4 regions of the Streptomyces sp. NPDC036822 genome follow, and region 2 is predicted to be linked to each of the others. Evidence: riboswitches for the same ligand, from Rfam matches in the RefSeq annotation. Region 2 holds a riboswitch; each other region holds the start of a gene.

The links. Region 2 has a riboswitch for cobalamin ahead of ACZ68P_RS28370 (ABC transporter substrate-binding protein). Riboswitches for the same ligand answer to the same signal wherever they lie in the genome.
Region 1: it holds a riboswitch for cobalamin, as region 2 does, so the genes downstream of both, ACZ68P_RS04910 (ribonucleoside-diphosphate reductase subunit alpha) here and ACZ68P_RS28370 (ABC transporter substrate-binding protein) in region 2, are expected to answer to the same signal.
Region 3: it holds a riboswitch for cobalamin, as region 2 does, so the genes downstream of both, ACZ68P_RS14475 (energy-coupling factor ABC transporter permease) here and ACZ68P_RS28370 (ABC transporter substrate-binding protein) in region 2, are expected to answer to the same signal.
Region 4: it holds a riboswitch for cobalamin, as region 2 does, so the genes downstream of both, ACZ68P_RS00295 (cobalamin biosynthesis protein) here and ACZ68P_RS28370 (ABC transporter substrate-binding protein) in region 2, are expected to answer to the same signal.

Annotation. Positions count from the first base shown of each region.
Region 1 is NZ_JBVJPY010000002.1:108,547-113,676, forward strand. It holds gene def (peptide deformylase) at 1-7, shown strand, start outside; gene ACZ68P_RS04905 (ribonucleotide-diphosphate reductase subunit beta) at 77-1,093, opposite strand; gene ACZ68P_RS04910 (ribonucleoside-diphosphate reductase subunit alpha) at 1,093-3,471, opposite strand; cobalamin riboswitch at 3,605-3,751, opposite strand; gene mctP (monocarboxylate uptake permease MctP) at 3,931-5,130, opposite strand, start outside.
Region 2 is NZ_JBVJPY010000015.1:119,937-125,066, reverse strand. It holds gene ACZ68P_RS28385 (hypothetical protein) at 1-13, shown strand, start outside; gene ACZ68P_RS28380 (ABC transporter ATP-binding protein) at 122-931, opposite strand; gene ACZ68P_RS28375 (FecCD family ABC transporter permease) at 928-2,085, opposite strand; gene ACZ68P_RS28370 (ABC transporter substrate-binding protein) at 2,103-3,164, opposite strand; cobalamin riboswitch at 3,216-3,396, opposite strand; gene ACZ68P_RS28365 (class I SAM-dependent methyltransferase) at 3,543-4,181, shown strand; gene ACZ68P_RS28360 (hypothetical protein) at 4,325-5,130, shown strand, end outside.
Region 3 is NZ_JBVJPY010000005.1:274,324-279,453, forward strand. It holds gene ACZ68P_RS14460 (ATP-binding cassette domain-containing protein) at 1-193, opposite strand, end outside; gene cbiQ (cobalt ECF transporter T component CbiQ) at 190-939, opposite strand; gene ACZ68P_RS14470 (energy-coupling factor ABC transporter substrate-binding protein) at 946-1,287, opposite strand; gene ACZ68P_RS14475 (energy-coupling factor ABC transporter permease) at 1,287-1,985, opposite strand; cobalamin riboswitch at 2,015-2,225, opposite strand; gene ACZ68P_RS14480 (PTS-dependent dihydroxyacetone kinase phosphotransferase subunit DhaM) at 2,297-2,704, opposite strand; gene dhaL (dihydroxyacetone kinase subunit DhaL) at 2,701-3,276, opposite strand; gene dhaK (dihydroxyacetone kinase subunit DhaK) at 3,483-4,475, opposite strand; gene ACZ68P_RS14495 (ALF repeat-containing protein) at 4,757-5,130, opposite strand, start outside.
Region 4 is NZ_JBVJPY010000001.1:49,769-54,898, forward strand. It holds gene ACZ68P_RS00275 (hypothetical protein) at 1-65, opposite strand, end outside; gene ACZ68P_RS00280 (alpha/beta hydrolase) at 308-1,435, opposite strand; gene ACZ68P_RS00285 (inorganic phosphate transporter) at 1,890-3,152, shown strand; gene ACZ68P_RS00290 (hypothetical protein) at 3,164-3,385, shown strand; cobalamin riboswitch at 3,496-3,636, shown strand; gene ACZ68P_RS00295 (cobalamin biosynthesis protein) at 3,672-4,652, shown strand; gene ACZ68P_RS00300 (cobyric acid synthase) at 4,649-5,130, shown strand, end outside.

The DNA.
Region 1 (5,130 bases), on a different contig from region 2:
CGACTGATCCGGCGGACGCGTCACGGGGAAGGGCCCCGCTCCCGAACAGGAGCGGGGCCCTTCCGCGTACGGGAGCCTAGAAGTCCTCGTCCAGGTCCACCGAGCCCTCGACCGCCACCTGGTAGGCGGACGGGCGGCGCTCGAAGAAGTTCGTCAGCTCCTGGACGCCCTGGAGCTCCATGAACGCGAACGGGTTCTCGGAGCCGTAGACCGGGGCGAAGCCCAGGCGCTGGAGGCGCTGGTCGGCGACGCACTGGAGGTACTCGCGCATCGACTCGGTGTTCATGCCGGGCAGGCCGTCGCCGCACAGGTCGCGGCCGAACTGCAGCTCCGCCTCCACGGCCTCCTTCAGCATGTCGGTGACCTGCTCCCGAAGCGCGTCGTCGAAGAGGTCGGGCTCCTCCTTGCGGACGGTGTCCACGACCTCGAAGGCGAAGTTCATGTGCATCGTCTCGTCGCGGAACACCCAGTTGGTGCCGGTCGCCAGGCCGTGGAGCAGACCGCGGGACCGGAACCAGTAGACGTAGGCGAAGGCGCCGTAGAAGAACAGGCCCTCGATGCACGCGGCGAAGCAGATCAGGTTGAGCAGGAAGCGGCGGCGGTCGGCCCGCGTCTCCAGGCGGTCGATCTTCTCGACCGAGTCCATCCACCGGAAGCAGAACTGCGCCTTCTCGCGGATGGAGGGGATGTTCTCGACCGCGTCGAACGCGGCGGCGCGGTCCTCCGGATGGGGCAGGTAGGTGTCGAGCAGCGTCAGATAGAACTGGACGTGCACGGCCTCCTCGAACAGCTGGCGCGAGAGGTAGAGCCGCGCCTCGGGGGAGTTGATGTGCTTGTACAGCGTCAGCACGAGGTTGTTGGCGACGATCGAGTCACCGGTCGCGAAGAACGCCACCAGCCGGCCGATCATGTGCTGCTCGCCCGGCGTCAGCTTCGCGAGGTCGGCGACGTCGGAGTGGAGGTCGACCTCCTCCACCGTCCAGGTGTTCTTGATCGCGTCCCGGTAGCGGTCATAGAAGTCCGGGTAGCGCATGGGACGCAGCGTCAGCTCGAAGCCCGGGTCGAGGAGGTTCTTCCGGTCGTGTGCGCTCATCACTGGCAGGCCTCGCAGGATTCGGGGTTTTCCAGGGAGCAGGCGACCGCGTCGGGGTCGGCGGCCTGCTGGACGGGGAGGGTGGCGGCGGCGGGCGTCGCCTGGGCCGCGCGGGCGATCCGGGTCGCCGGACGGGACCGCAGGTAGTACGTCGTCTTCAGGCCCTGCTTCCAGGCGTACGCGTACATCGACGACAGCTTGCCGATCGTCGGCGTCTCCAGGAACAGGTTCAGGGACTGCGACTGGTCCAGGAACGGGGTGCGGGCCGCCGCCATGTCGATCAGACCGCGCTGCGGGATCTCCCACGCCGTGCGGTACAGCGCGCGGACCTCGGCGGGCACCCAGCCGAAGCCGGCCACCGAGCCGTTGGACTCGCGCAGGGCCTCCCGGGTCTGGGCGTCCCACACGCCGAGCCGCTTCAGCTCGTCCACGAGGTACGCGTTGACCTGGAGGAACTCCCCGGAGAGCGTCTCGCGCTTGAAGAGGTTGGAGACCTGCGGCTCGATGCACTCGTACACGCCCGCGATCGACGCGATGGTCGCCGTCGGCGCGATGGCGAGGAGGAGGCTGTTGCGCATGCCGACCGTGGCGATCCGCTCGCGCAGGGCGGCCCAGCGCTCGGGCCAGTGCAGCTCCACGTCGTAGTGGTCGGGGTGCAGCACCCCCCGGGCGGCGCGGGTCTTGCGCCAGGCCGGGAGCGGGCCGTAGCGCTTGGCCAGGTCGGTCGACGCCTCGTACGCCGCGAGCATGATCCGCTCGGCGATCCTCGTCGACAGCGCGCGCGCCTCGGGTGAGTCGAAGGGCAGCTTCAGCTGGAAGAAGACGTCCTGGAGACCCATGGCGCCCAGGCCGACGGGCCGCCAGCGGGCGTTGGAGCGCCCGGCCTGCTCGGTCGGGTAGAAGTTGATGTCCACCACCCGGTCGAGGAACGTGACGGCCGTGCGGACGGTCGCGTCGAGACGCTCCCAGTCGATGGCCTCCTCCCCGTCGCGGACGTCGGACCGCACGAAGGCGCCGAGATTGACCGACCCGAGGTTGCAGACCGCGGTCTCGCCGTCGTCCGTCACCTCCAGGATCTCCGTGCAGAGGTTGGAGGAGTGGACCGTGTGGCCCGGCTCCGCCGTCTGGTTGGCGGTCCGGTTCGAGGCGTCCTTGAAGGTCATCCAGCCGTTGCCGGTCTGGGCCAGGGTCCGCATCATCCGGCCGTACAGGTCACGCGCCGGCATCGTCTTGCGGGCCAGGCCGGCGGCCTCGGCGGCGCGGTAGGCGGCGTCGAACTCCTCGCCCCACAGGTCGACCAGCTCGGGCACGTCGGCGGGGGAGAACAGCGACCACGAGGCGTCGGCCTCGACCCGGCGCATGAACTCGTCCGGGATCCAGTGCGCCAGATTGAGGTTGTGCGTACGCCGCTGGTCCTCACCGGTGTTGTCCCGCAGCTCCAGGAACTCCTCGATGTCCGCGTGCCAGGTCTCCAGGTAGACCGCGGCCGCGCCCTTGCGCCGCCCGCCCTGGTTCACGGCGGCGACGGAGGCGTCCAGCGTCTTCAGGAACGGCACGATGCCGTTGGAGTGCCCGTTGGTGCCGCGGATCAGCGAGCCGCGGGCGCGGATGCGGGAGTACGACAGGCCGATGCCGCCCGCGTGCTTCGACAGCCGCGCGACCTGGTGGTAGCGGTCGTAGATGGAGTCCAGCTCGTCCTTCGGGGAGTCCAGCAGGTAGCAGGACGACATCTGCGGGTGGCGGGTGCCGGAGTTGAAGAGCGTGGGGGAGGAGGGGAGGTAGTCGAGCCGGCTCATCAGCCCGTGCAGCGCCGCCACCTCGTCCAGGGCGCGGGCGCTGTGGTCCTCCGCGAGGCCGCAGGCGACGCGGAGCATGAAGTGCTGCGGAGTCTCGATCACCTTGCGGGTGATCGGGTGGCGCAGGAGGTAGCGGGAGAAGAGCGTGCGCAGGCCGAAGTAGCCGAAGCGGTCGTCCGCCGAGGCGTCGATCAGGGAGTCGAGCCGGGCGGCGTGCTGACGGACGAACTCGGCCGTCCGGTCGGCGATGAGCCCCTCGTGGTGACCGACGGCCACCGACGAGGAGAAGGTGACCGCGCCCTGGCCGGCGGCCTCGTCGGCGATGGTGATCGTGAGCAGCCGGGCCGCGAGCCGGGAGTAGGCCGGGTCCTCGGCGATCAGACCGGCGGCCGCCTCGGTGGCCAGCTCCCGCAGCTCCGCCTCGTCCGAGGCGGCGTTGCGGCCGCGCAGCGCGGCGGCGGCGACCCTGCCCGGGTCGGTGTCGGGGAGATCGGCGGTGAGGTCGGTCAGGGTCCGGAGCAGTACCGTCCCGGGTCCGTCGCTCTCGATCGCCGCGGCCGGATCGGCTGGCGCGATGGTCACGTGGGGCTCTCCCTCGCTCGGCCCGGGGGCGGCGGCGGGAAGCGGACGGCAGAGGGCACCCCTCAGGCGGGCGCGCGCCGTGTCCACCGGCCCACTCCGCGAGGCCCGGACGACTCTGGCACCCGGAACGGACGGACCGGGCGCGCCGTCCACAGGTCTTCGGACTCGGCAGGCGTACGGATACGCCCGAACCACACCGTTGCGGGACAGTTCCGGATTTCCACCGGATTCCCCTGAGAGGACAGCGAGATGAGCATACATGTGGGGGGCGCCCCTCGAAGCACCCCCCACATGTTGTGTCGTCGGTGCGTCAGAGCGCCCGAGCCGGACCCGGTGGGCGGACGCTTCGCGGGGCCGGGCGGCGAGCGGCGGACGCCGCAACCCGTACCGACGGCGAAGGCCGCCGCGCTCCCTTCGGGAGTCGCGGCGGCCTTCGGACCGTCCGTCACCGAGGCGCGGTCAGTGCGTCTCCTGCCCCAGCTTCGGCATGTCGACCTGCACGCCCGGCTCGCCCGCGTCGGCCGTGTAGTCCGACGGGGAGGTCTCGTCGATGCCCTCCGGCGCCTTGACCGCCTTCAGGACGAAGGTGAGGACGACGGTGACGATCAGGTTGAGCACGAAGGCGGTCAGGCCGATGTAGCCGATCTCGCCGATGCCCGGGATCTCGGCGGACGAGCCGCCGAAGTGCTTCTGGGTCGGGCTGGCCACGCCGTACGCCGCCGCCGTGCCGTAGACCATGCCGACGGCCCAGCCGGCGAGCAGCGCCCAGCGGTGGAACCAGCGGGTGAACAGGCCGCCGACCAGCGCCGGCAGCGTCTGCAGGATCCAGATGCCGCCGAGGAGCTGGAAGTTGATGGCGACGGTCTTGTCCATGGTCAGGACGAAGGCCAGCGCGCCGACCTTCACCAGCAGCGACACCAGCTTGGACACCTTGGTCTCCTGCTCCGGCGTGGCGTCCGGCTTCAGGAAGTCCTTGTAGATGTTGCGTGTGAACAGGTTGGCCGCGGCGATCGACATGATCGCGGCCGGTACCAGGGCGCCGATGCCGATGGCGGCGAAGGCCACGCCGGCGAACCAGTCCGGGAACATGTTCTCGAACAGCTGCGGGATCGCGAGCTGGCCGTTGGAGACCTTGACCCCGGCGGCGATCGCCATGAAGCCGAGCAGGGCCAGCAGACCCAGCATCAGCGAGTACAGCGGCAGGATCGTGGTGTTGCGGCGGATCACGTCACGGCTGCGCGAGGAGAGCGTCGCCGTGATCGAGTGCGGGTACATGAAGAGCGCGAGCGCCGAGCCGAGCGCCAGCGTGGCGTAGCCCCACTGGCCCATCTCGCCCGGCACCAGCGCGCCGCGCGGCTTGTCGGTCGCGGGGTTGACCGTGGCGTACGCCTCGCCGGCCTTGGCGAAGATCTCGTCGAAGCCGCCGAGCTTGATGGGGATGTAGATGATCGCCACGGCGATGACGATGTAGATCAGGGTGTCCTTGACGAAGGCGATGAGCGCCGGGGCGCGCAGACCCGAGGAGTACGTGTACGCCGCGAGGACGCCGAACGCGATCAGCAGCGGCAGGTCCTTGATGAACCAGTGCGTGTTCTCGCCGCCGCCCACGCCCATCACGTCCAGGACGGCCTGGATGCCGACGAGCTGGAGCGCTATGTA
Region 2 (5,130 bases):
GGTCCACCCCTGAGACGCGTCCGTGCCGCGGGCCGTCGGCCCGCGGCACGGACGCGTCCGACCATCCGGCGCCCCCGCGGTTCGGAGCCGGCCCCCTGGACTCGGCCCGCGTACGCCCTCGTCAGCGGCGCCCCGGCGCGGGGGCGGGCAGGTCGGCCTCCCCGGGCAGGAACGTCACCTGCGGCGCTCCCGTACGCGGATGGACGGCGACCTCGGCCGTCACTCCGTACACCCCCCGCAGCAGGTCCGGGGTGAGCACCTCCGCGGGCGTGCCCGTGGCGGTGACCGCTCCCTTGCGCAGGACGTAGAGGCGGTCGCAGTAGAAGGCGGCGAGGTTCAGGTCGTGGAGGGCGACCAGGACCGTGGCCGCAAGCCGGCGCACGAGACCCAGAACCTCCAGCTGGTGGCGGATGTCCAGGTGGTTGGTCGGCTCGTCCATGACCAGCAGGGCGGGCTGCTGGGCGAGTGCGCGGGCGATGAGGACGCGCTGGCGTTCACCGCCGGACAGCCGGTCGAAGGAGCGGTCGGCCAGTTCGGCGGCGTCCACCGATTCCAGCGCGGCCCCGACGATCCGGGCGTCCTCACCGGTGTCGCCGTCGAAGAGCCGCTTGTGCGGCGTGCGTCCCATGGAGACCACGTCCCGCACGGTCAGGTCGAAGTCCGCACCGCTCTCCTGCACCACGGCGGCCAGTGTGCGGGCGAGCCGCCGCACCGGCATCGACCGGACCTCCGTGCCGTCCACCCGCACGCTCCCGCCGTCCGGGCGCAGCACGCGGTAGACGGCCCGCAGGAGACTGGACTTGCCGCTGCCGTTGGGCCCGACGAGGCCGATCACCTCGCCGGGCCGGGCGGTCAGCGAGACGTCCCGGACGAGCCGGTGCGCCCCCGCCGTGAGCGTGACGCCCTCGACGACGAGTTCGGCCGCCGTCATGGCGCTCCCCGGTCGGCCGTGCGCCGGGCGTCCCGGCGCATCAGCCACAGGAAGAACGGGCCCCCGCACAGCGCCGTGAGGACACCGACGGGAATCTCCATCGGCGCCGCGATCGTCCGCGCCGCGATGTCCGCCCAGACCAGGAACACGGCTCCGCCCAGGGCGGCCGTCGGCAGCACCCGGCGGTGGTCGCCGCCGACGAAGAGCCGCACCGTGTGCGGCATCATCAGCCCCACGAACCCGATCGGCCCGGCCGCCGCCACCAGGACGCCGGTGACCAGCGAGAGCAGGACGAACGTCCGGGCCCGGAACCGGGCCACGTCGAGTCCCATCGTCGCGGCCGCCTCCTCGCCCGCCAGCAGCAGGTTCAGCGAACGGGTCCGCGTCAGCAGGACCGCGATGCCCAGCGCGAGCGCCGCGCCGGGCAGCCACAGCGTGTCCCACTGGACACCGCCCAGGCCTCCGAGGGTCCAGGCGAGGACCGCCCGCGCCTCGTTGCCCCGGTCACTGGTCAGCAGCAGGACGTCCATGACCGCCGTGAGGACGGAGGCGAACGCCACGCCCGAGAGCACCAGGCGCACCGAGGTGATCCGGCCGCCGGACCGGGCCGTGGTGTAGACGAGGAGCAGGGTCAGCAGGGCGCCGGCGAACGCGGCGACCGACAGGGAGACCGGTCCGAAGAGGTTCACCCCGAAGACGATCACCGCGACGGCGCCCAACGAGGCGCCCGAGGACACCCCCAGGAGGTACGGCTCCGCGAGCGGATTGCGCACGAGGGCCTGCATGGCGGTGCCCACCACCGCGAGCCCGGCGCCCGTCACCGCCCCCAGCAGCACGCGCGGCGCCCGGACGTCGAGCACGATGGTCTCGCGCGCCGACGACCAGGTGGGCTCCGACCAGTCGGCACCGAGCGCGTGCGTCACGATGCCCCACACCTGGCCGGGAGGCACGTGCACCGATCCGATGGCCATGCCCGCCGTCATCGACGCCAGGAGCACGACCGCCAGGACGGCGAGGGCGACGGGGAACGCGCCGCGGCGCGCCCCGGCCCCCCGGTGCGGGTCCGTGCCCCGGGCGGAGGGGCCGGGGACGTCCGGATCCGCGGGCCGGGCGGAGGTGCCGGGGGAGACGGGGGCGGAATCGGCGGCGGACACGGCGTTCGCCGGGGCCGTCACCGGAAGCGCTCGGGATGCAGCCCGCGGGCGAGGTCCTCCACCGCGTACGGCGCGCGGACCCCGACCAGGGTCGCGGTCAGCGGCAGCACCACGAAGCGCTTGTTCCGCACCGCCGGCACCTCGGCGAGGGCGGGCTGGGACAGCAGGAACTCCTTCTTCCGCTCGACGCTGTCCGCCCCCGCGTAGTCGTAGACGGCGATGACCTCCGGCTTGCGGGCGACGACCTGTTCCCAGGAGACGTCACCGAAGACGTCGTCCAGGTCGGCGAAGACGTTGGCGCCCCCGGCGAGCCGGATGACCTCGGTGCCGAGGCTCTTGCCCCCCGCCGTGAACGCCGACTTGTCACCGCTGTCGTACACGAAGACGGGGACGGCGGCCGCGCCCTTCACGGCCTCCGTCGTCCTCGCGACGCGGCCCCTGAGGTCGGCCACCAGCGCGTCGGCGCGCTCCGGAACGCCGAAGAGCGAGCCGATGGTGCGGATCTCGTCGTACGTGTCCGTCATCGACACCTTCTTCTTCCCGCAGTACTCGCGGTTGAGGTAGGTGTCGATGCCGGCGTCGGCGAACGCCTTCCGCGAGCGTCCCTCGCTCTCGGAGAACGCGCTGGCGTAGCCGCCGTAGACGAAGTCCGGTTCCGCGTCGAGGACGGACTCGAACGACGGCTCCTTCTTCGCCAGTTCCGGGATCGCCGCGAAGTCCTTCCGGAAAGCGGGCAGGACGTCCGAGTCGGGGAACGCCGTGCCGACCATCCGGCCCTTCAGTCCGAGGGCCAGCATCAGCTCCGCGGGGTGCTGGTGGATCGTCACCACCCTGGAGGGCGGCTCGTCGTACGTGGTGCGCGTACCGCAGTTGTCGACGGTGACGGGGAAGCCCTTGGCGGCCGGTGCGGGGCCCTTCGGGCCGGCGGCCGTGGACGGCGAGCTGCCGCAGCCGGTGAGCAGGACTCCCGACAGGGCGAAGGCCAGGGCCGCGGCGCGCACGGAACGGCGTCGCGGACGGGCGGCGGGGGATGCGCCGGGCGTACGAGGCGCCCCGGATACGGGGGGTGTGCCGGGCATGCCGGACGTGCTGGGGTACAAGAAAAGCCTCCTGGGGAGTCCGCGCTCCTCGGATCGGGCCCGCGACAGGCCAGTTTCCTGACTCCCGGATCGGCGTACACCCCAGCCTTCCCACGCGTGCGCGCAGTGGCGTCTCGACGGGTGCACTCCCCGGTCACAGTGGCGGGACCGTGCCGGTTTCGCACCGGCTTCCTGTCTCCCGTCGCGGTGATGACCAGGTGATCCTACGGTTCCGCGCGAGCGGAGCGAAAGTGCGCACGTCCCGGGCTCCGCCGCGCAGTTGCCGAATCGGCAAGCGTGTTTGACGTCTTCCCGTGCCTTGGCGACTCTGAGCCCAGGTGCCGCCGGCACCCAGCGACCGTCTTCGAAGGAGCCTTCATGCCGACCCCGCAGCCCACCGATCCGACGGAGTTCTGGGAGGAGCGCTACAGCACCAGCGCGCGCGTCTGGAGCGGTGACCCGAACCCGCTGCTCGTCCGTGAGGCGGCCGGCCTGGAGCCGGGCACCGCCCTGGACCTGGGCTGCGGTGAGGGAGGTGACGTCCTGTGGCTGGCCTCGCGCGGATGGCGGGTGACCGGCGTGGACATCTCCGCCACGGCCCTCGAGCGGGCGGCCGCCCACGCCGCCGACGCGGGTCTCGCCGACCGGGTGGCGTTCGAGCGGCACGAACTCGGAGTGACCTTCCCCAAGGGCGAGTTCGACCTGGTGAGCGCCCAGTTCCTCCAGTCGCCCGTCGCCCTGGACCAGGAGGGGGTGTTCAGGTCGGCCGCCGAAGCGGTCGCGCCGGGCGGCACCCTGCTCATCGCGATGCACGCCGCATGGCCCTCCTGGATGGAGGAGCACGAGTACCCGTTCGACGCCGATTTCCCCACGCTCGAAGGCGTGCTCGCGATGCTCGCCCTGCCGCACCCCTGGCGGGTGGACACCCTGGAGGGCGTGGAGCGCGCGCTGTCCTCGCCCGACGGCAGGTCCGGCACCCGGGTGGACAACGTATGGCGGCTGACCCGTACCGCCTGACGTACCGCCCTACCCGTGCCGCCTGATCGGTGCCGCACTCCCCACCCCGGCTCGCACGCGCCGTCGCGAGGGGGCCGCTCGGCCCCTCGCACACCCGTGTGATCATGACGGGTCGGGTCCGGACAGGACCCAGGGGAGGGAACATGGCGTACACGGACACCAACGGCATCGACCTGTCCGGTGTGACCGGCAGGCTGCTCCAGACCGTGGACCTGGTGAAGAACCCGGCTCCGCAGGCCATCGCGACGGACACCGTCAACGGGCACGTCTTCGTGCTCCAGGTGGAGAGCTCGGCCACGGCGTCGGCCGGCAACATGTACCTCAACCGGATCGACCGGCAGACCGGCGTGCGTACGGGGTCGATGCAGCTGAAGGGCTTCGGCCACGGTCTCGCCATGGGCGTCGAGCCGGTCGGCGCCGACAGTCACGTCTGGACCGAGGTCGGCCCGCTCCATGTCACGAGCGGGGGAACGGCCTTCGGGAAGGCCGTCACGCGGTTCCGGTTCGAGGACGGGGCGGTCCTCGACGGAGCCGCGATCCCGCAGGACCGGAAGTTCACCGCGCCCGGCAGCACCGCCGGCACCGGGCCCTCGACCGACCCGGTGAACGGCCTCCTGACGGTGATGTACCACCAGGGCGGCGAGCGCCGCTTCACGCGCTACGACCTGTCGGGCGCCGCCGCCGGCGACTGGGCACCGGTGGGCCCGACGTTCACGGTGCCCGCCGGAGAGGACACCACCCCCGCGGTGCCTTCGCCCTACCCGCTGGAGCCGAAGCTCACCTTCCAGGGTTTCGCGAGCCTCGGTGACGTCCTGTACGTCTACCAGTGGGCGCCGTACGACAAGGACAAGGACCCGTCCCTCCCCAGCGAGTTCCCGGGGATCACGTTCCTCACCTCGTACTCGTGGACGACGGGACTGCGGCTCGACCGGCAGGTGGTCACCGGCGC
Region 3 (5,130 bases), on a different contig from region 2:
GCGCGCCGCTCGCGCACCGCAGACCACCGCTGAGCAGCCGCAGCAGCGTCGTCTTGCCGCTGCCGTTCCTGCCGAGCAGGGCCAGCGACCGCCCCTCCGGTACGGCGAAGTCGATCCCGTCGAGGACCGCGGGCCCGTCCTCGTAGGCGAAGCCCGCCCTCACCAGTTCCACGACAGGGGAACGAAGACTCACGGCAGGGACCTTTCCAGTACGAGAGTGAGCGCGACGAGACCGACGAGCAGCCCGGCCGTCGCCGCCAGGAAGCGGCGCGAGACGGCGGCGGCGGGCACCAGGACCCGCAGGGTCCCGTCGTACCCGCGCCCCGCCAGCCCGGTCTGCAGGCGCTGCGCCCGGTCGAAGGCGCGCACGAACGCCGTCGCCCCGAGCCCGGCGAGCGAGCGCCAGGTCGCCGCCCGTGTGGTCAGCCCCAGCCGGGCCGCCTGCGCCTGGCGGATCTTCGCCATCGCGTCGAGGAGCAGGAAGCTGATCCGGTACATCACGAGGGCGACGTCCACGACGGGGGCCGGCACCCCCGCCCGGACCAGCCGGGGAAGCACGTCCGATACGGGCGTGGTGAACGCGAAAAGCAGCACCCCCAGGGAGGCGGCCGCGGTCCGTAGCAGCAGCTCGCCCGCGTGCACCGGACCGTCCGGTGCCAGGGCGACGACACCGCGCGGGCCGCCCACCTCGAACAGCAGAGGAACCGCGCCCGTCACGCAGAAGCCCAGCGGAATGCGGAACGCCCGCCACAGCTGGCGTCCCGGGACACCGGCCGGACCGAGGAGGACCGCGAGGGTGGCCGCGGCGACGAGCACGGCTCCCGGCCACGGCGGCAGGCACACCGCGCACAGCGTCAGGCCGAAACCCAGAGCCGCCTTCTCGCACGGATGACGGCGGCGCCAGCGACTGCTGTGCGCCGCCGCGTCGATCGGCAGCATCCGCGCCTACTCGTCGCCGGACGGCTTCGCCGGCGGCTTCGCCCCGGCTCGGGCCTCGCCCTGCCTGCGGCCCTTGCGCAGCCCGAAGTAGTAGGCCAGGACACCGGCGCCGAGGGCGGCCTGGAGCGAGAACAGCGCCGACTCGATCTCGCCGGACGGAGGCTCGTAGAGCGGGCTGAACCACGGCTCGTAGTCGGGAGCGATCTCCGTGATCGCCACCTCCGCCTCGCCGTCGGCGCCGGTGAAGGGCTCCTCCTTGTGGTCACCGAGGCCTAGCATCAGCGGGAGCACGGCCAGGGCCGCCACGACGAGCAGCAGCAGCGTGTTGATCTTGGCGTTACGGCTCATCACGCGCTCGCCTCCGCCTTCTCGGTCTTCCGGTCGCCCGGGAGCAGCACCCCGAGCCGGGTCAGGTCGCCCTTGCTGGACTGCGTCAGCAGCCGCATCACGAGCACCGTGAGCAGCCCCTCGCTGACCGCCAGCGGCAGCTGCGTGACGGCGAAGATGCCGCCGAACTTGGCGAGCGCGCCCACGACGCCGCTGCCCGGGTCCGGGAAGGCCAGCGCGAGCTGGACGCTCGTGACGCAGTACGTGGAGAGGTCGGCGACGAACGCTCCGAAGAACACGCTCACCATCAGCGGCACCTCGAACCGCCGCAGCAGCCGGTACACCCCGTACCCGGCCCAGGGCCCGACGATCGCCATCGAGAACACGTTGGCGCCGAGCGTGGTGAGCCCGCCGTGCGCGAGCAGCAGGGCCTGGAACAGCAGGGTGATCGTGCCCAGGACCGCCATCACCGGCGGCCGGAACAGGATCGCCCCCAGCCCCGTGCCGGTGGGGTGGGAGCAACTCCCCGTCACCGAAGGGAGCTTGAGAGCGGACAGAACGAAGGTGAACGCACCGGCCGCACCCAGCAGCAGGGTGGACTCGGGATGGGCCTTGACCTCGCGGGTCAGGGCACGAACGCCGTGGACGACGAAGGGGGCGGACGCGACGCCCCAGGCGGCCGCGTGCACGGGGGGTAGATAGCCCTCGGCTATATGCATGATCGGGAGACCCTCTCCAGCACCTCGTGGATGGACAACGCACCTTGGCCGGTCTCCTGGCTGACGGGTCATGCCGTCGCGGCTCCGCCTTCCCACACCGCAACGGTCTCCCGCGGTGGTGCAGTGGCTCCCCTGAAGGGTCTTCCCCCCAGAGGGTGGAGCCGGACTTCCCGATCACAGTGGCGAGGGCCGCACCGGTACCGCACCGGTTTCCCGTACACCAAGGCGCTGTGACATTAGTGGGTTGACCAGGCGCATCACAACACGGAGGCCCGTGCGGACGGTGTGTGACGAGTCTCTCGCGCCCTCTCTCACTCCTTTCGGTACGTGTACGCCTCCGCGGCCGCCCCCTCCACGGCGGCCAGATCCCCGCCCGCCGTGGCCGTGACGAGCGCGGCGATCGCGCCCTCGACGAAGGGCGCGTCCACGAGCCGCGCACCCTCCGGAAGTTCGTCGCCCTCGGCGAGGAGCGCCTTGACGGTCAGTACGGCGCTGCCCAGATCGACCAGCAGGGCGACACCGGCGCCCTGGTCGACCGCCTTCGCCGCCTCGGCGATCAGTTCGGAGCTGGTGCCGAGACCGCCGTCCGGAGTCCCTCCGGCGGGCAGGATCGGCGCGGTGGCGCCGCCACCGGAGAGGCCCCGGGCGAGTTCGGCGACGGCCGAGGCCACGGCGGCGCTGTGCGAGACGAGGACGATGCCGACCCGGCCGCCGGTCACGGGACCACCTCCGCGAGGGCGGCGATCAGCAGCGCGGACGAGGTGGCGCCCGGATCCTGGTGCCCGATCGAGCGTTCGCCCAGATAGCTGGCGCGGCCCTTGCGCGCCCGGAGCGGCACGGTCGCCAGCGCACCCTCCTCGGCCGCGGCCCGGGCCGCTCCGAAGGACGCGCGCAGCGCCTCGGCCGCCGGGACGAGCGCGTCCAGCATCGTCTTGTCGCCGACACGCGCTCCACCGAGCTGCGCGACGGCGGCGACCCCGGCCGCCAGCGCGTCGGCGAACGCCTCGCGCGTCACGGTCGGGGTCTCGCCGAGCGCCTTGCCGGTGCGGCGCAGGAGCGTCCCGTACAGCGGTCCTGAGGCGCCGCCGACGGTCGAGATCAGCTGTCGTCCGGCGGTGGTGAGCACACCTCCCGGCGTCGCGGGAGGTTCCTTCGCCAGGACGTCCGTCACGGCGGCGAAACCCCGCCTGAGGTTGGCTCCGTGGTCGGCGTCGCCGATCGCGGAGTCGAGGTCGGTCAGTCGGTCCGCCTCCCGGTCGACGGCGGCCGCGGCGACCGCCAGCCAGCGCAGGAAGAACGCGGCGTCGAGCGCGTCGGCCCCGCGGGCCGCTGTCGGTCGGGTGGCCTCGGCCGACGCGTAGGCCTCGGCGGCCTCGGCGGCCTCGGCGGCGCTGCCGGGGCCGGCCGGTGCGGTCGGCGCGTTCGGTACGGGTGTTGCGGTCGCTTCGGTCGGTTCGGTCGGTTCGGTCGGTCCGGTCACGTCGGGCACTCTCCTTCTCACCGGCCCCAGCGCAGCGCAGCCGTACGCACGGGCGCGTCCCACAGGCGTAGCAGTTCCTCGTCGGCCTCGCAGAGCGTCACCGAGCAGCCGGCCATGTCGAGGGAGGTCACGTAGTTCCCGACGAGCGTGCGGGCGACCGGGACCCGGCGCTCGCCGAGCACCCGCTGCACCTCGGCGTTGAACCCGTACAGCTCGAGCAGCGGCGTGGCTCCCATGCCGTTGACCAGTGCGAGGACGGGACCCGACGGCCGCAGGTCGTCCAGTACGGCATCGACGGCGAAGTCCGCGATCTCCCGCGAGGTCATCATCGCGCGCCGCTCCCGCCCCGGCTCGCCGTGGATGCCGATCCCCAACTCCAGCTCGCCCTTCGGCAGGTCGAAGGTGGGGCTGCCCTTCGCGGGTGTCGTGCAGGCGCTCAGCGCCACGCCGAAGGAGCGCGACCGCTCGTTCACCCGCCGGGCGAGGGCCTCGACGCGCTCCAGCGGAGCGCCCTTTTCGGCGGCGGCTCCCGCGATCTTCTCCACGAAGAGCGTCGCGCCCGTGCCGCGCCGCCCGGCGGTGTAGAGGCTGTCCGTCACGGCCACGTCGTCGTCGACCAGGACCTTGGCGACCTGGATGCCCTCGTCCTCGGCGAGCTCGGCGGCCATCTCGAAGTTGAGCACGTCCCCGGTGTAGTTCTTGACGACGAACAGCACCCCCGCCCCGCTGTCCACCGCGGCGGCGGCCCGCACCATCTGGTCCGGCACGGGTGACGTGAAGACCTCGCCCGGGCACGCCGCCGCCAGCATCCCCGGCCCCACAAACCCCGCGTGCAACGGCTCGTGCCCGGACCCGCCCCCGGACACCAGGGCGACCTTCCCGGCGACCGGCGCGTCCCGCCGCAGGACGACACGGTTCTCGACATCCACGACGAGCTCGGGATGCGCGGCCGCCATGCCCCGCAGCGCGTCGGCGACCACGGTCTCCGGGACGTTGATCAGCATTCTCATGACTCTCTCTCCTGGCAGCGCTCGTCGGTGCGGTTCCGGCTGTGTCCTTCCCCCCCGTCACCCTTCCCCAGGCGCGCCTCCCGCGTCACCTGCCGTGCCGACCCCGCCTCCCTCCGACGACCGCCGCGCCGCATCGGAGGCGGCGCGGCCGGCTCCCGTCTCCTTCCGTCTCCCGGCCCGGTGGACGTGCCGTCCCTCCGGACTCCGGTTCCGGGCACGCCGAGAAGGCGCCTGACCGGGTCCGTTCCGGTCAGGCGCCTTCCGTGCGGTCCGCTACCGCGTCAGTGCTTCTTCTTGCCGCTCAGCCAGCTGACGATCGGCGCGACGGCCTCCGACCCCAGCTCCGACAGGTGCTTGACGACCTTCACGCCGCCCTCCGCGGCATGGATCCACCTCGACTGGCCGAGGGTGACGATGCCCAGGGCCGTGATCGAGAGCTGCTTCTTGAACTCCGCGCTGGTCCAGCCGTAGCCGATGCCGTAGGCGATCGCGCTGCCACCGTCGAGCACGGTGCCGAAGACACCGAGCCCGAAACCGATCGGCAGGAGGACCGGCGCCGCGGGCGGGATCACGATGCCCGCGACGCCCACCCCGACGCCCACGAGCCCGGTGACCATGCCGGCCGTGTGCAGGTAGTCGGCCCACTTCTTGGCAT
Region 4 (5,130 bases), on a different contig from region 2:
ACGGCCCGTCGGGCGGCGGCCAGTGCCCGCGGACGGACGAGTCGGAGTCTGGAGTTGCGCGCCATTTGCTCATCAGGCTTTCGAGACGTCACGGGGGCAGTCTTCCCGCTGACGGCCCGAAAGCCCAATCGGAATGCGGATCATCGTCAGACGCGGCGGCGCGGCGGCGCGGGGTGCGGCCGGGCACGCCCCGGAGAGTGTCCGGAATGTGCGGGCATCCACCGGAAGGCCGAGTCCGGGGGGCGGGCCCCGGGCGGGCTCGGGTGGGCCTCTCGAAAGCTCCCCGACGGGGCTTTCGCGCCATCCCCTAGAGCAGCGGGGTGAGGAAGCGCCGCAGGGTCTCCTCGTAGCGGACCGGGTCGGCGTTCCACATGGCGGCGTGGGGGGCCTGGTGGACCGCCTGAAGGGTGACCAGTTCGGGGCGGCTCGCGGCCAGTTCGAGGGAGGCTTCCCAGGGGGCGAGGGTGTCGTCCGGGCCGTGGAAGACCAGGGTCGGCACGCGGAGGCCGGCCGGGTCCGGGGGGTCGGGGAGGCGGTCGCCGCGCCGCCCCGACCTGCTCTGGGCGGCGTGGACCGCGAACGGCAGCAGCGGCCGGGGGACCCGGCGGGCGGCGGCGAGGTGGCGCAGCGTGGCCTGCGGGTCGAGGACCGGGGAGTCGAGGACGAGGCCGCGGACGCTGTCCCGTACGCCCGAGTCGGCGGCGGCCCGCAGGGCCATGGTGGCGCCGGTCCCCCAGCCGTGCAGCACGACGTCCACGGCGCCCCGGCGGACGGCGTAGCGGATGGCCGCGTCGACGTCCCGCCACGCGGAGTCGCCGAGGTGGGCGAGTCCGTCCGGGGAGGCCGGCGCGCCCTCGTCGCCGCGGTGGGCGACGCACAGGACGGGGATCTGCCGTCGGGTGAGGAAAGGGACGAGGTTGAGGGGGTGACGGCGGCTGGTTCCGAGGCCGTGCACGGCGATGACCCAGGTGGGGCGGGGGCCGGGGATCAGCCAGCCGGGCAGACTGCCCAGTTCGCCGGGGATCTCGACGTCCTCGTAGACGACGCCGACGGCGGTGCGGGGCGTGCCGGCGTGCAGCTCGGGGGTGAGCCGGACGCGGGCGCCGGGTTCGAGGGTGCCGAGCTCGACGCGCTCCAGACGCCGCACGACGGTGTCGGCGGTGTGCGGGACGCGGTCGAGGACGGGGCCGACGAAGCCGTGGAAGTCGGGGCCCTCGATGCCGTACGTACCGGGACGCAGGGAGGCGAGGCTGCGGGTCAGGGTGACCCTGCCGGGGCCGGTGGCGTGCACGGTGAGGCGTGGGTCTCCGGGCAGGGGCCGCCCGGACGCCGCCTTGAGGGCGGCGTCGCCCGCGTAGCGGCCGACCGCCACCGCGGCCGCGCCGACACCGATCAGAGTGGTGACGGCCGCTGCCGTCGCTGTAGCCGGGCGCACTGTCCCAGTGTCGGTACGCGGGCGGCGTACTGCCACCCGGGAAGCGCGGCGGGCCGGGCGCGGTGCCGGGCGGGAGGCGCCGCGGCGGCGGATCGCCGCTCGGGGACCGCGTGCGACCGGCGCGTTGTCCCAGGGGACGTGCGGACGGCCACCGGAGAGTGACATGGGTCACTCTGGCGGGTCCCTCGTGCGGCTGAATCGGTGCACGCGCGGTCCACGGGCTGACACGGGGCGTGTGGGGCGGAAAGGAACGAAGTCGCATGTGCCCCGGAACAGCCCGGATTACCCGGGGTTGCGCGATGACCGCATCGTGGACGGAAACCGCCCCCGAGACCGTAAGCGGAATGCGCCGACACCGGATCGGGTCACCACACCGCCCGGCCCAGTTCATCTTCCGTTCACCCAGGTTGCTTACGTTCGACGAGCCACTGACGTCAAACGATTGCCTGGGTAAATGGAACACATCACGCTGCTGCTCGCGATTGTGGTCGTGACAGCTCTCGTGTTCGATTTCACGAACGGTTTCCACGACACCGCCAACGCGATGGCGACGACCATCTCGACCGGTGCCCTCAAGCCCAAGACGGCGGTGGCCATGTCCGCCGTGCTCAACCTGGTCGGCGCGTTCCTGTCCGTGGAGGTCGCCAAGACGATCTCCGGCGGGATCATCAACGAGCAGGGCATTCGTACCGAAGTGATCTTCGCGGCGCTCGTCGGCGCCATCCTCTGGAATCTGCTGACCTGGCTGCTCGGCCTGCCGTCCAGCTCCTCCCACGCCCTCTTCGGCGGACTCATCGGCGCGGCCGTGATGTCGGCCGGCTGGTCGGCCGTGAACGGCTCGACCATCGTCACCAAGGTCCTCATCCCCGCGATCGCCGCGCCGCTCGTCGCCGGCCTCGCCGCGATGGTGGCCACCCGCCTGACGTACCGCATCGGCGCCCGGACCGACGAGAAGCACACGGCCAAGGGCTACCGCGCCGGCCAGATCGCCTCCGCCGGTCTCGTCTCCCTCGCCCACGGCACCAACGACGCGCAGAAGACGATGGGTGTCATCACCCTGGCGCTGGTCACCGGCGGCGTCCTCGCCCCCGGCTCCAACCCCCCCATGTGGGTCGTCGTCTCCGCCGGCGTCGCCATCGCGCTCGGCACCTACCTCGGCGGCTGGCGCATCATCCGCACCATGGGCAAGGGCCTCACCGACCTGCGGCCGCAGCAGGGCTTCGCCGCCCAGACCAGCGCCGCCACGGTCATCCTGGCCTCCTCGAACCTGGGCTTCTCGCTCTCCACCACCCAGTCCTGCTCGGGTGCCGTGATGGGCGCGGGCCTCGGCCGCAAGGGCGGTGTCGTCCGCTGGTCGACCGCCACCCGGATGTTCATCGCCTGGGGCCTGACCCTTCCCGCGGCGGGCCTGGTCGCCGCCGGCGCCGAGTTCCTCACCAAGCAGGGCACGTGGGGCATCGTTGCCGTCGCCGTCCTGCTGATCGCCGGCTCCGGAGTCATCTGGGCGCTCTCGCGCCGCAAGCCGGTCGACCACCACAACGTCACCGACGACGACCTCGACGAGCCCGCGGGCGTCGTGACCACCGCCATCGCGGCCGTCACCCCGCCGCCGGCCGGTTCCGTCGCCGCCGTCGCGGACGAGGACCTCAAGACCACCATCCCCTCGCCGGCCCCCACGGACCCGGCAGCCCCCGCGGCCCCCGCCGCCGCGGTGTAAGGACGAACCACATGAAGATCGACTGGGCAGCTCTCGGCTCCGTCTTCGGAGTCAGCCTCGTGGCGACCGTCGCCCTCGTGGGCCTGTTCACCCTCGGCATCATCGGCCTCTCCAAGCAGGAGCAGGCCGCCGCCCAGGGAGGCTCCGCCACCCTGGCCCGCACCGGCGCGTACGCCTGCTTCGCGCTCTGCGCGGCGGCCGTCGCGTACGGCATCTATCTGATCGTCGTCTGACGCGTCACGACACCACCCCCGGGCGGGTCGCACCGAAAGGTGCGGCCCGCCCGGTCGTCGTTGTGGGGCTTCGCACACTCTCCCGCCGCAGGTCAAGGGTGAGTTGACGGCTGTTCGCGCCGCGTGGTGGACTTCCGGGGCCATTTACGGCGGCAGAAGAGGAAGTCCGGTGCGAATCCGGCGCGGTCCCGCCACTGTGACCGGGGAGCTGATCCCCGGGAGCCAGGAACTCTCACCGCCGGTCACGTCGAGCCAGGGCGCGGACCCTGAGTGAGGACACAGCGCCATGCCTGGCCGCAGAGCAGCCACCGGTGTATTCGCGTCCACGGACGTCTTCGCGTACGGCGCCGCCGTCGGCCTGGCCGTGGACCTGCTCCTCGGCGATCCGCGCCGCGGCCATCCCGTCGCCGCGTTCGGCAGGACCGCCGGAGCCGTCGAGAGCCTCCTGCGGCGCGACCACCGCGGGTGGGGCGCGCTGCACACCGCCGTCTGCGTCGGCGGCACGGCCGCCCTGGGCGCCCTCGCCGCCCGCACGGTACGGAACCGGCCCGCCGCGTCCGCCGCCCTGACCGCCGCCGCCGTGTGGGCCGTCGTCGGGGGCACGACCCTGGGCCGGGAGGCCCGGGCCATCGGCGGGGCGCTGGCCGCCGGGGACCTGGACGTGGCGCGCGAGCGGCTGCCGCATCTGTGCGGCCGCGACCCGCAGGCCCTGGACGGCCCCGCGATGGCCCGCGCGGTCGTGGAGTCCGTCGCCGAGAACACCTCCGACGCGGTCGTCGGCGCCCTGGTGTGGGGCGCGGTGGCCGGTGTCCCGGGGCTCGTCGGCTTCCGGGCCGTGAACACCCTGGACGCGATGGTCGGCCACAAGAACCCCACGTACCGCCGCTTCGGCTGGGCCTCGGCCCGGCTCGACGACCTCGCCGGCTGGCCGGGAGCGCGGCTGACGGCCGTGCTCGCCGCGGTCGCGGGCGGCGACCCCCGCGGGGCGCTGCGGGCCTGGCGCGCCGACGCGGCCGCACATCCGAGCCCCAACGCCGGCCCCGTCGAGGCTGCCTTCGCGGGAGCGCTCGGCGTGCGGCTGGGAGGGACGCTGTCGTACGGCGGCCGGGTGGAACACCGGCCGGTGCTCAACACGGAGGGCCGGGACGTGGACGTGGCGGACATCGAGCGTGCCGTACGGCTGTCGCGCCGGGTGACCGGGCTGACGCTGGCGGTCTGTGTGACCGGACGGGCCCTGGCGGGCGCGACGAAGCGGAGGAACGCATGACAGGCGGGGGGCTGCTGGTCGCCGGGACCACGTCCGACGCGGGCAAGAGCGTCGTCACGGCGGGGATCTGCCGCTGGCTGGTGCGCCAAGGAGTGAAGGTCGCGCCGTTCAAGGGGCAGAACATGTCCCTGAACTCCTTCGTGACCAGGGAGGGCGCGGAGATCGGCCGGGCGCAGGCCATGCAGGCGCAGGCCGCGCGGGTGGAGCCGACCGCCCTGATGAACCCGGTGCTGCTGAAGCCGGGCAGCGACCGCTCCAGCCAGGTCGTACTGATGGGCAAGCCGGTGGGCGAGCTGAGTGCCCGGGGGTTCTTCGGAGGGCCCGGCGGGTCGTCCCCCGGGAAGCTGCTGCACGGAGGACGGCGGCAGGAACTCTTCGAGCCGGTCCTCGCGTGCCTGGAGGAGCTGCGGGGCACGTATGACGCCGTGATCTGCGAGGGGGCGGGCAGTCCGGCCGAGATCAACCTGCGGCGCACGGA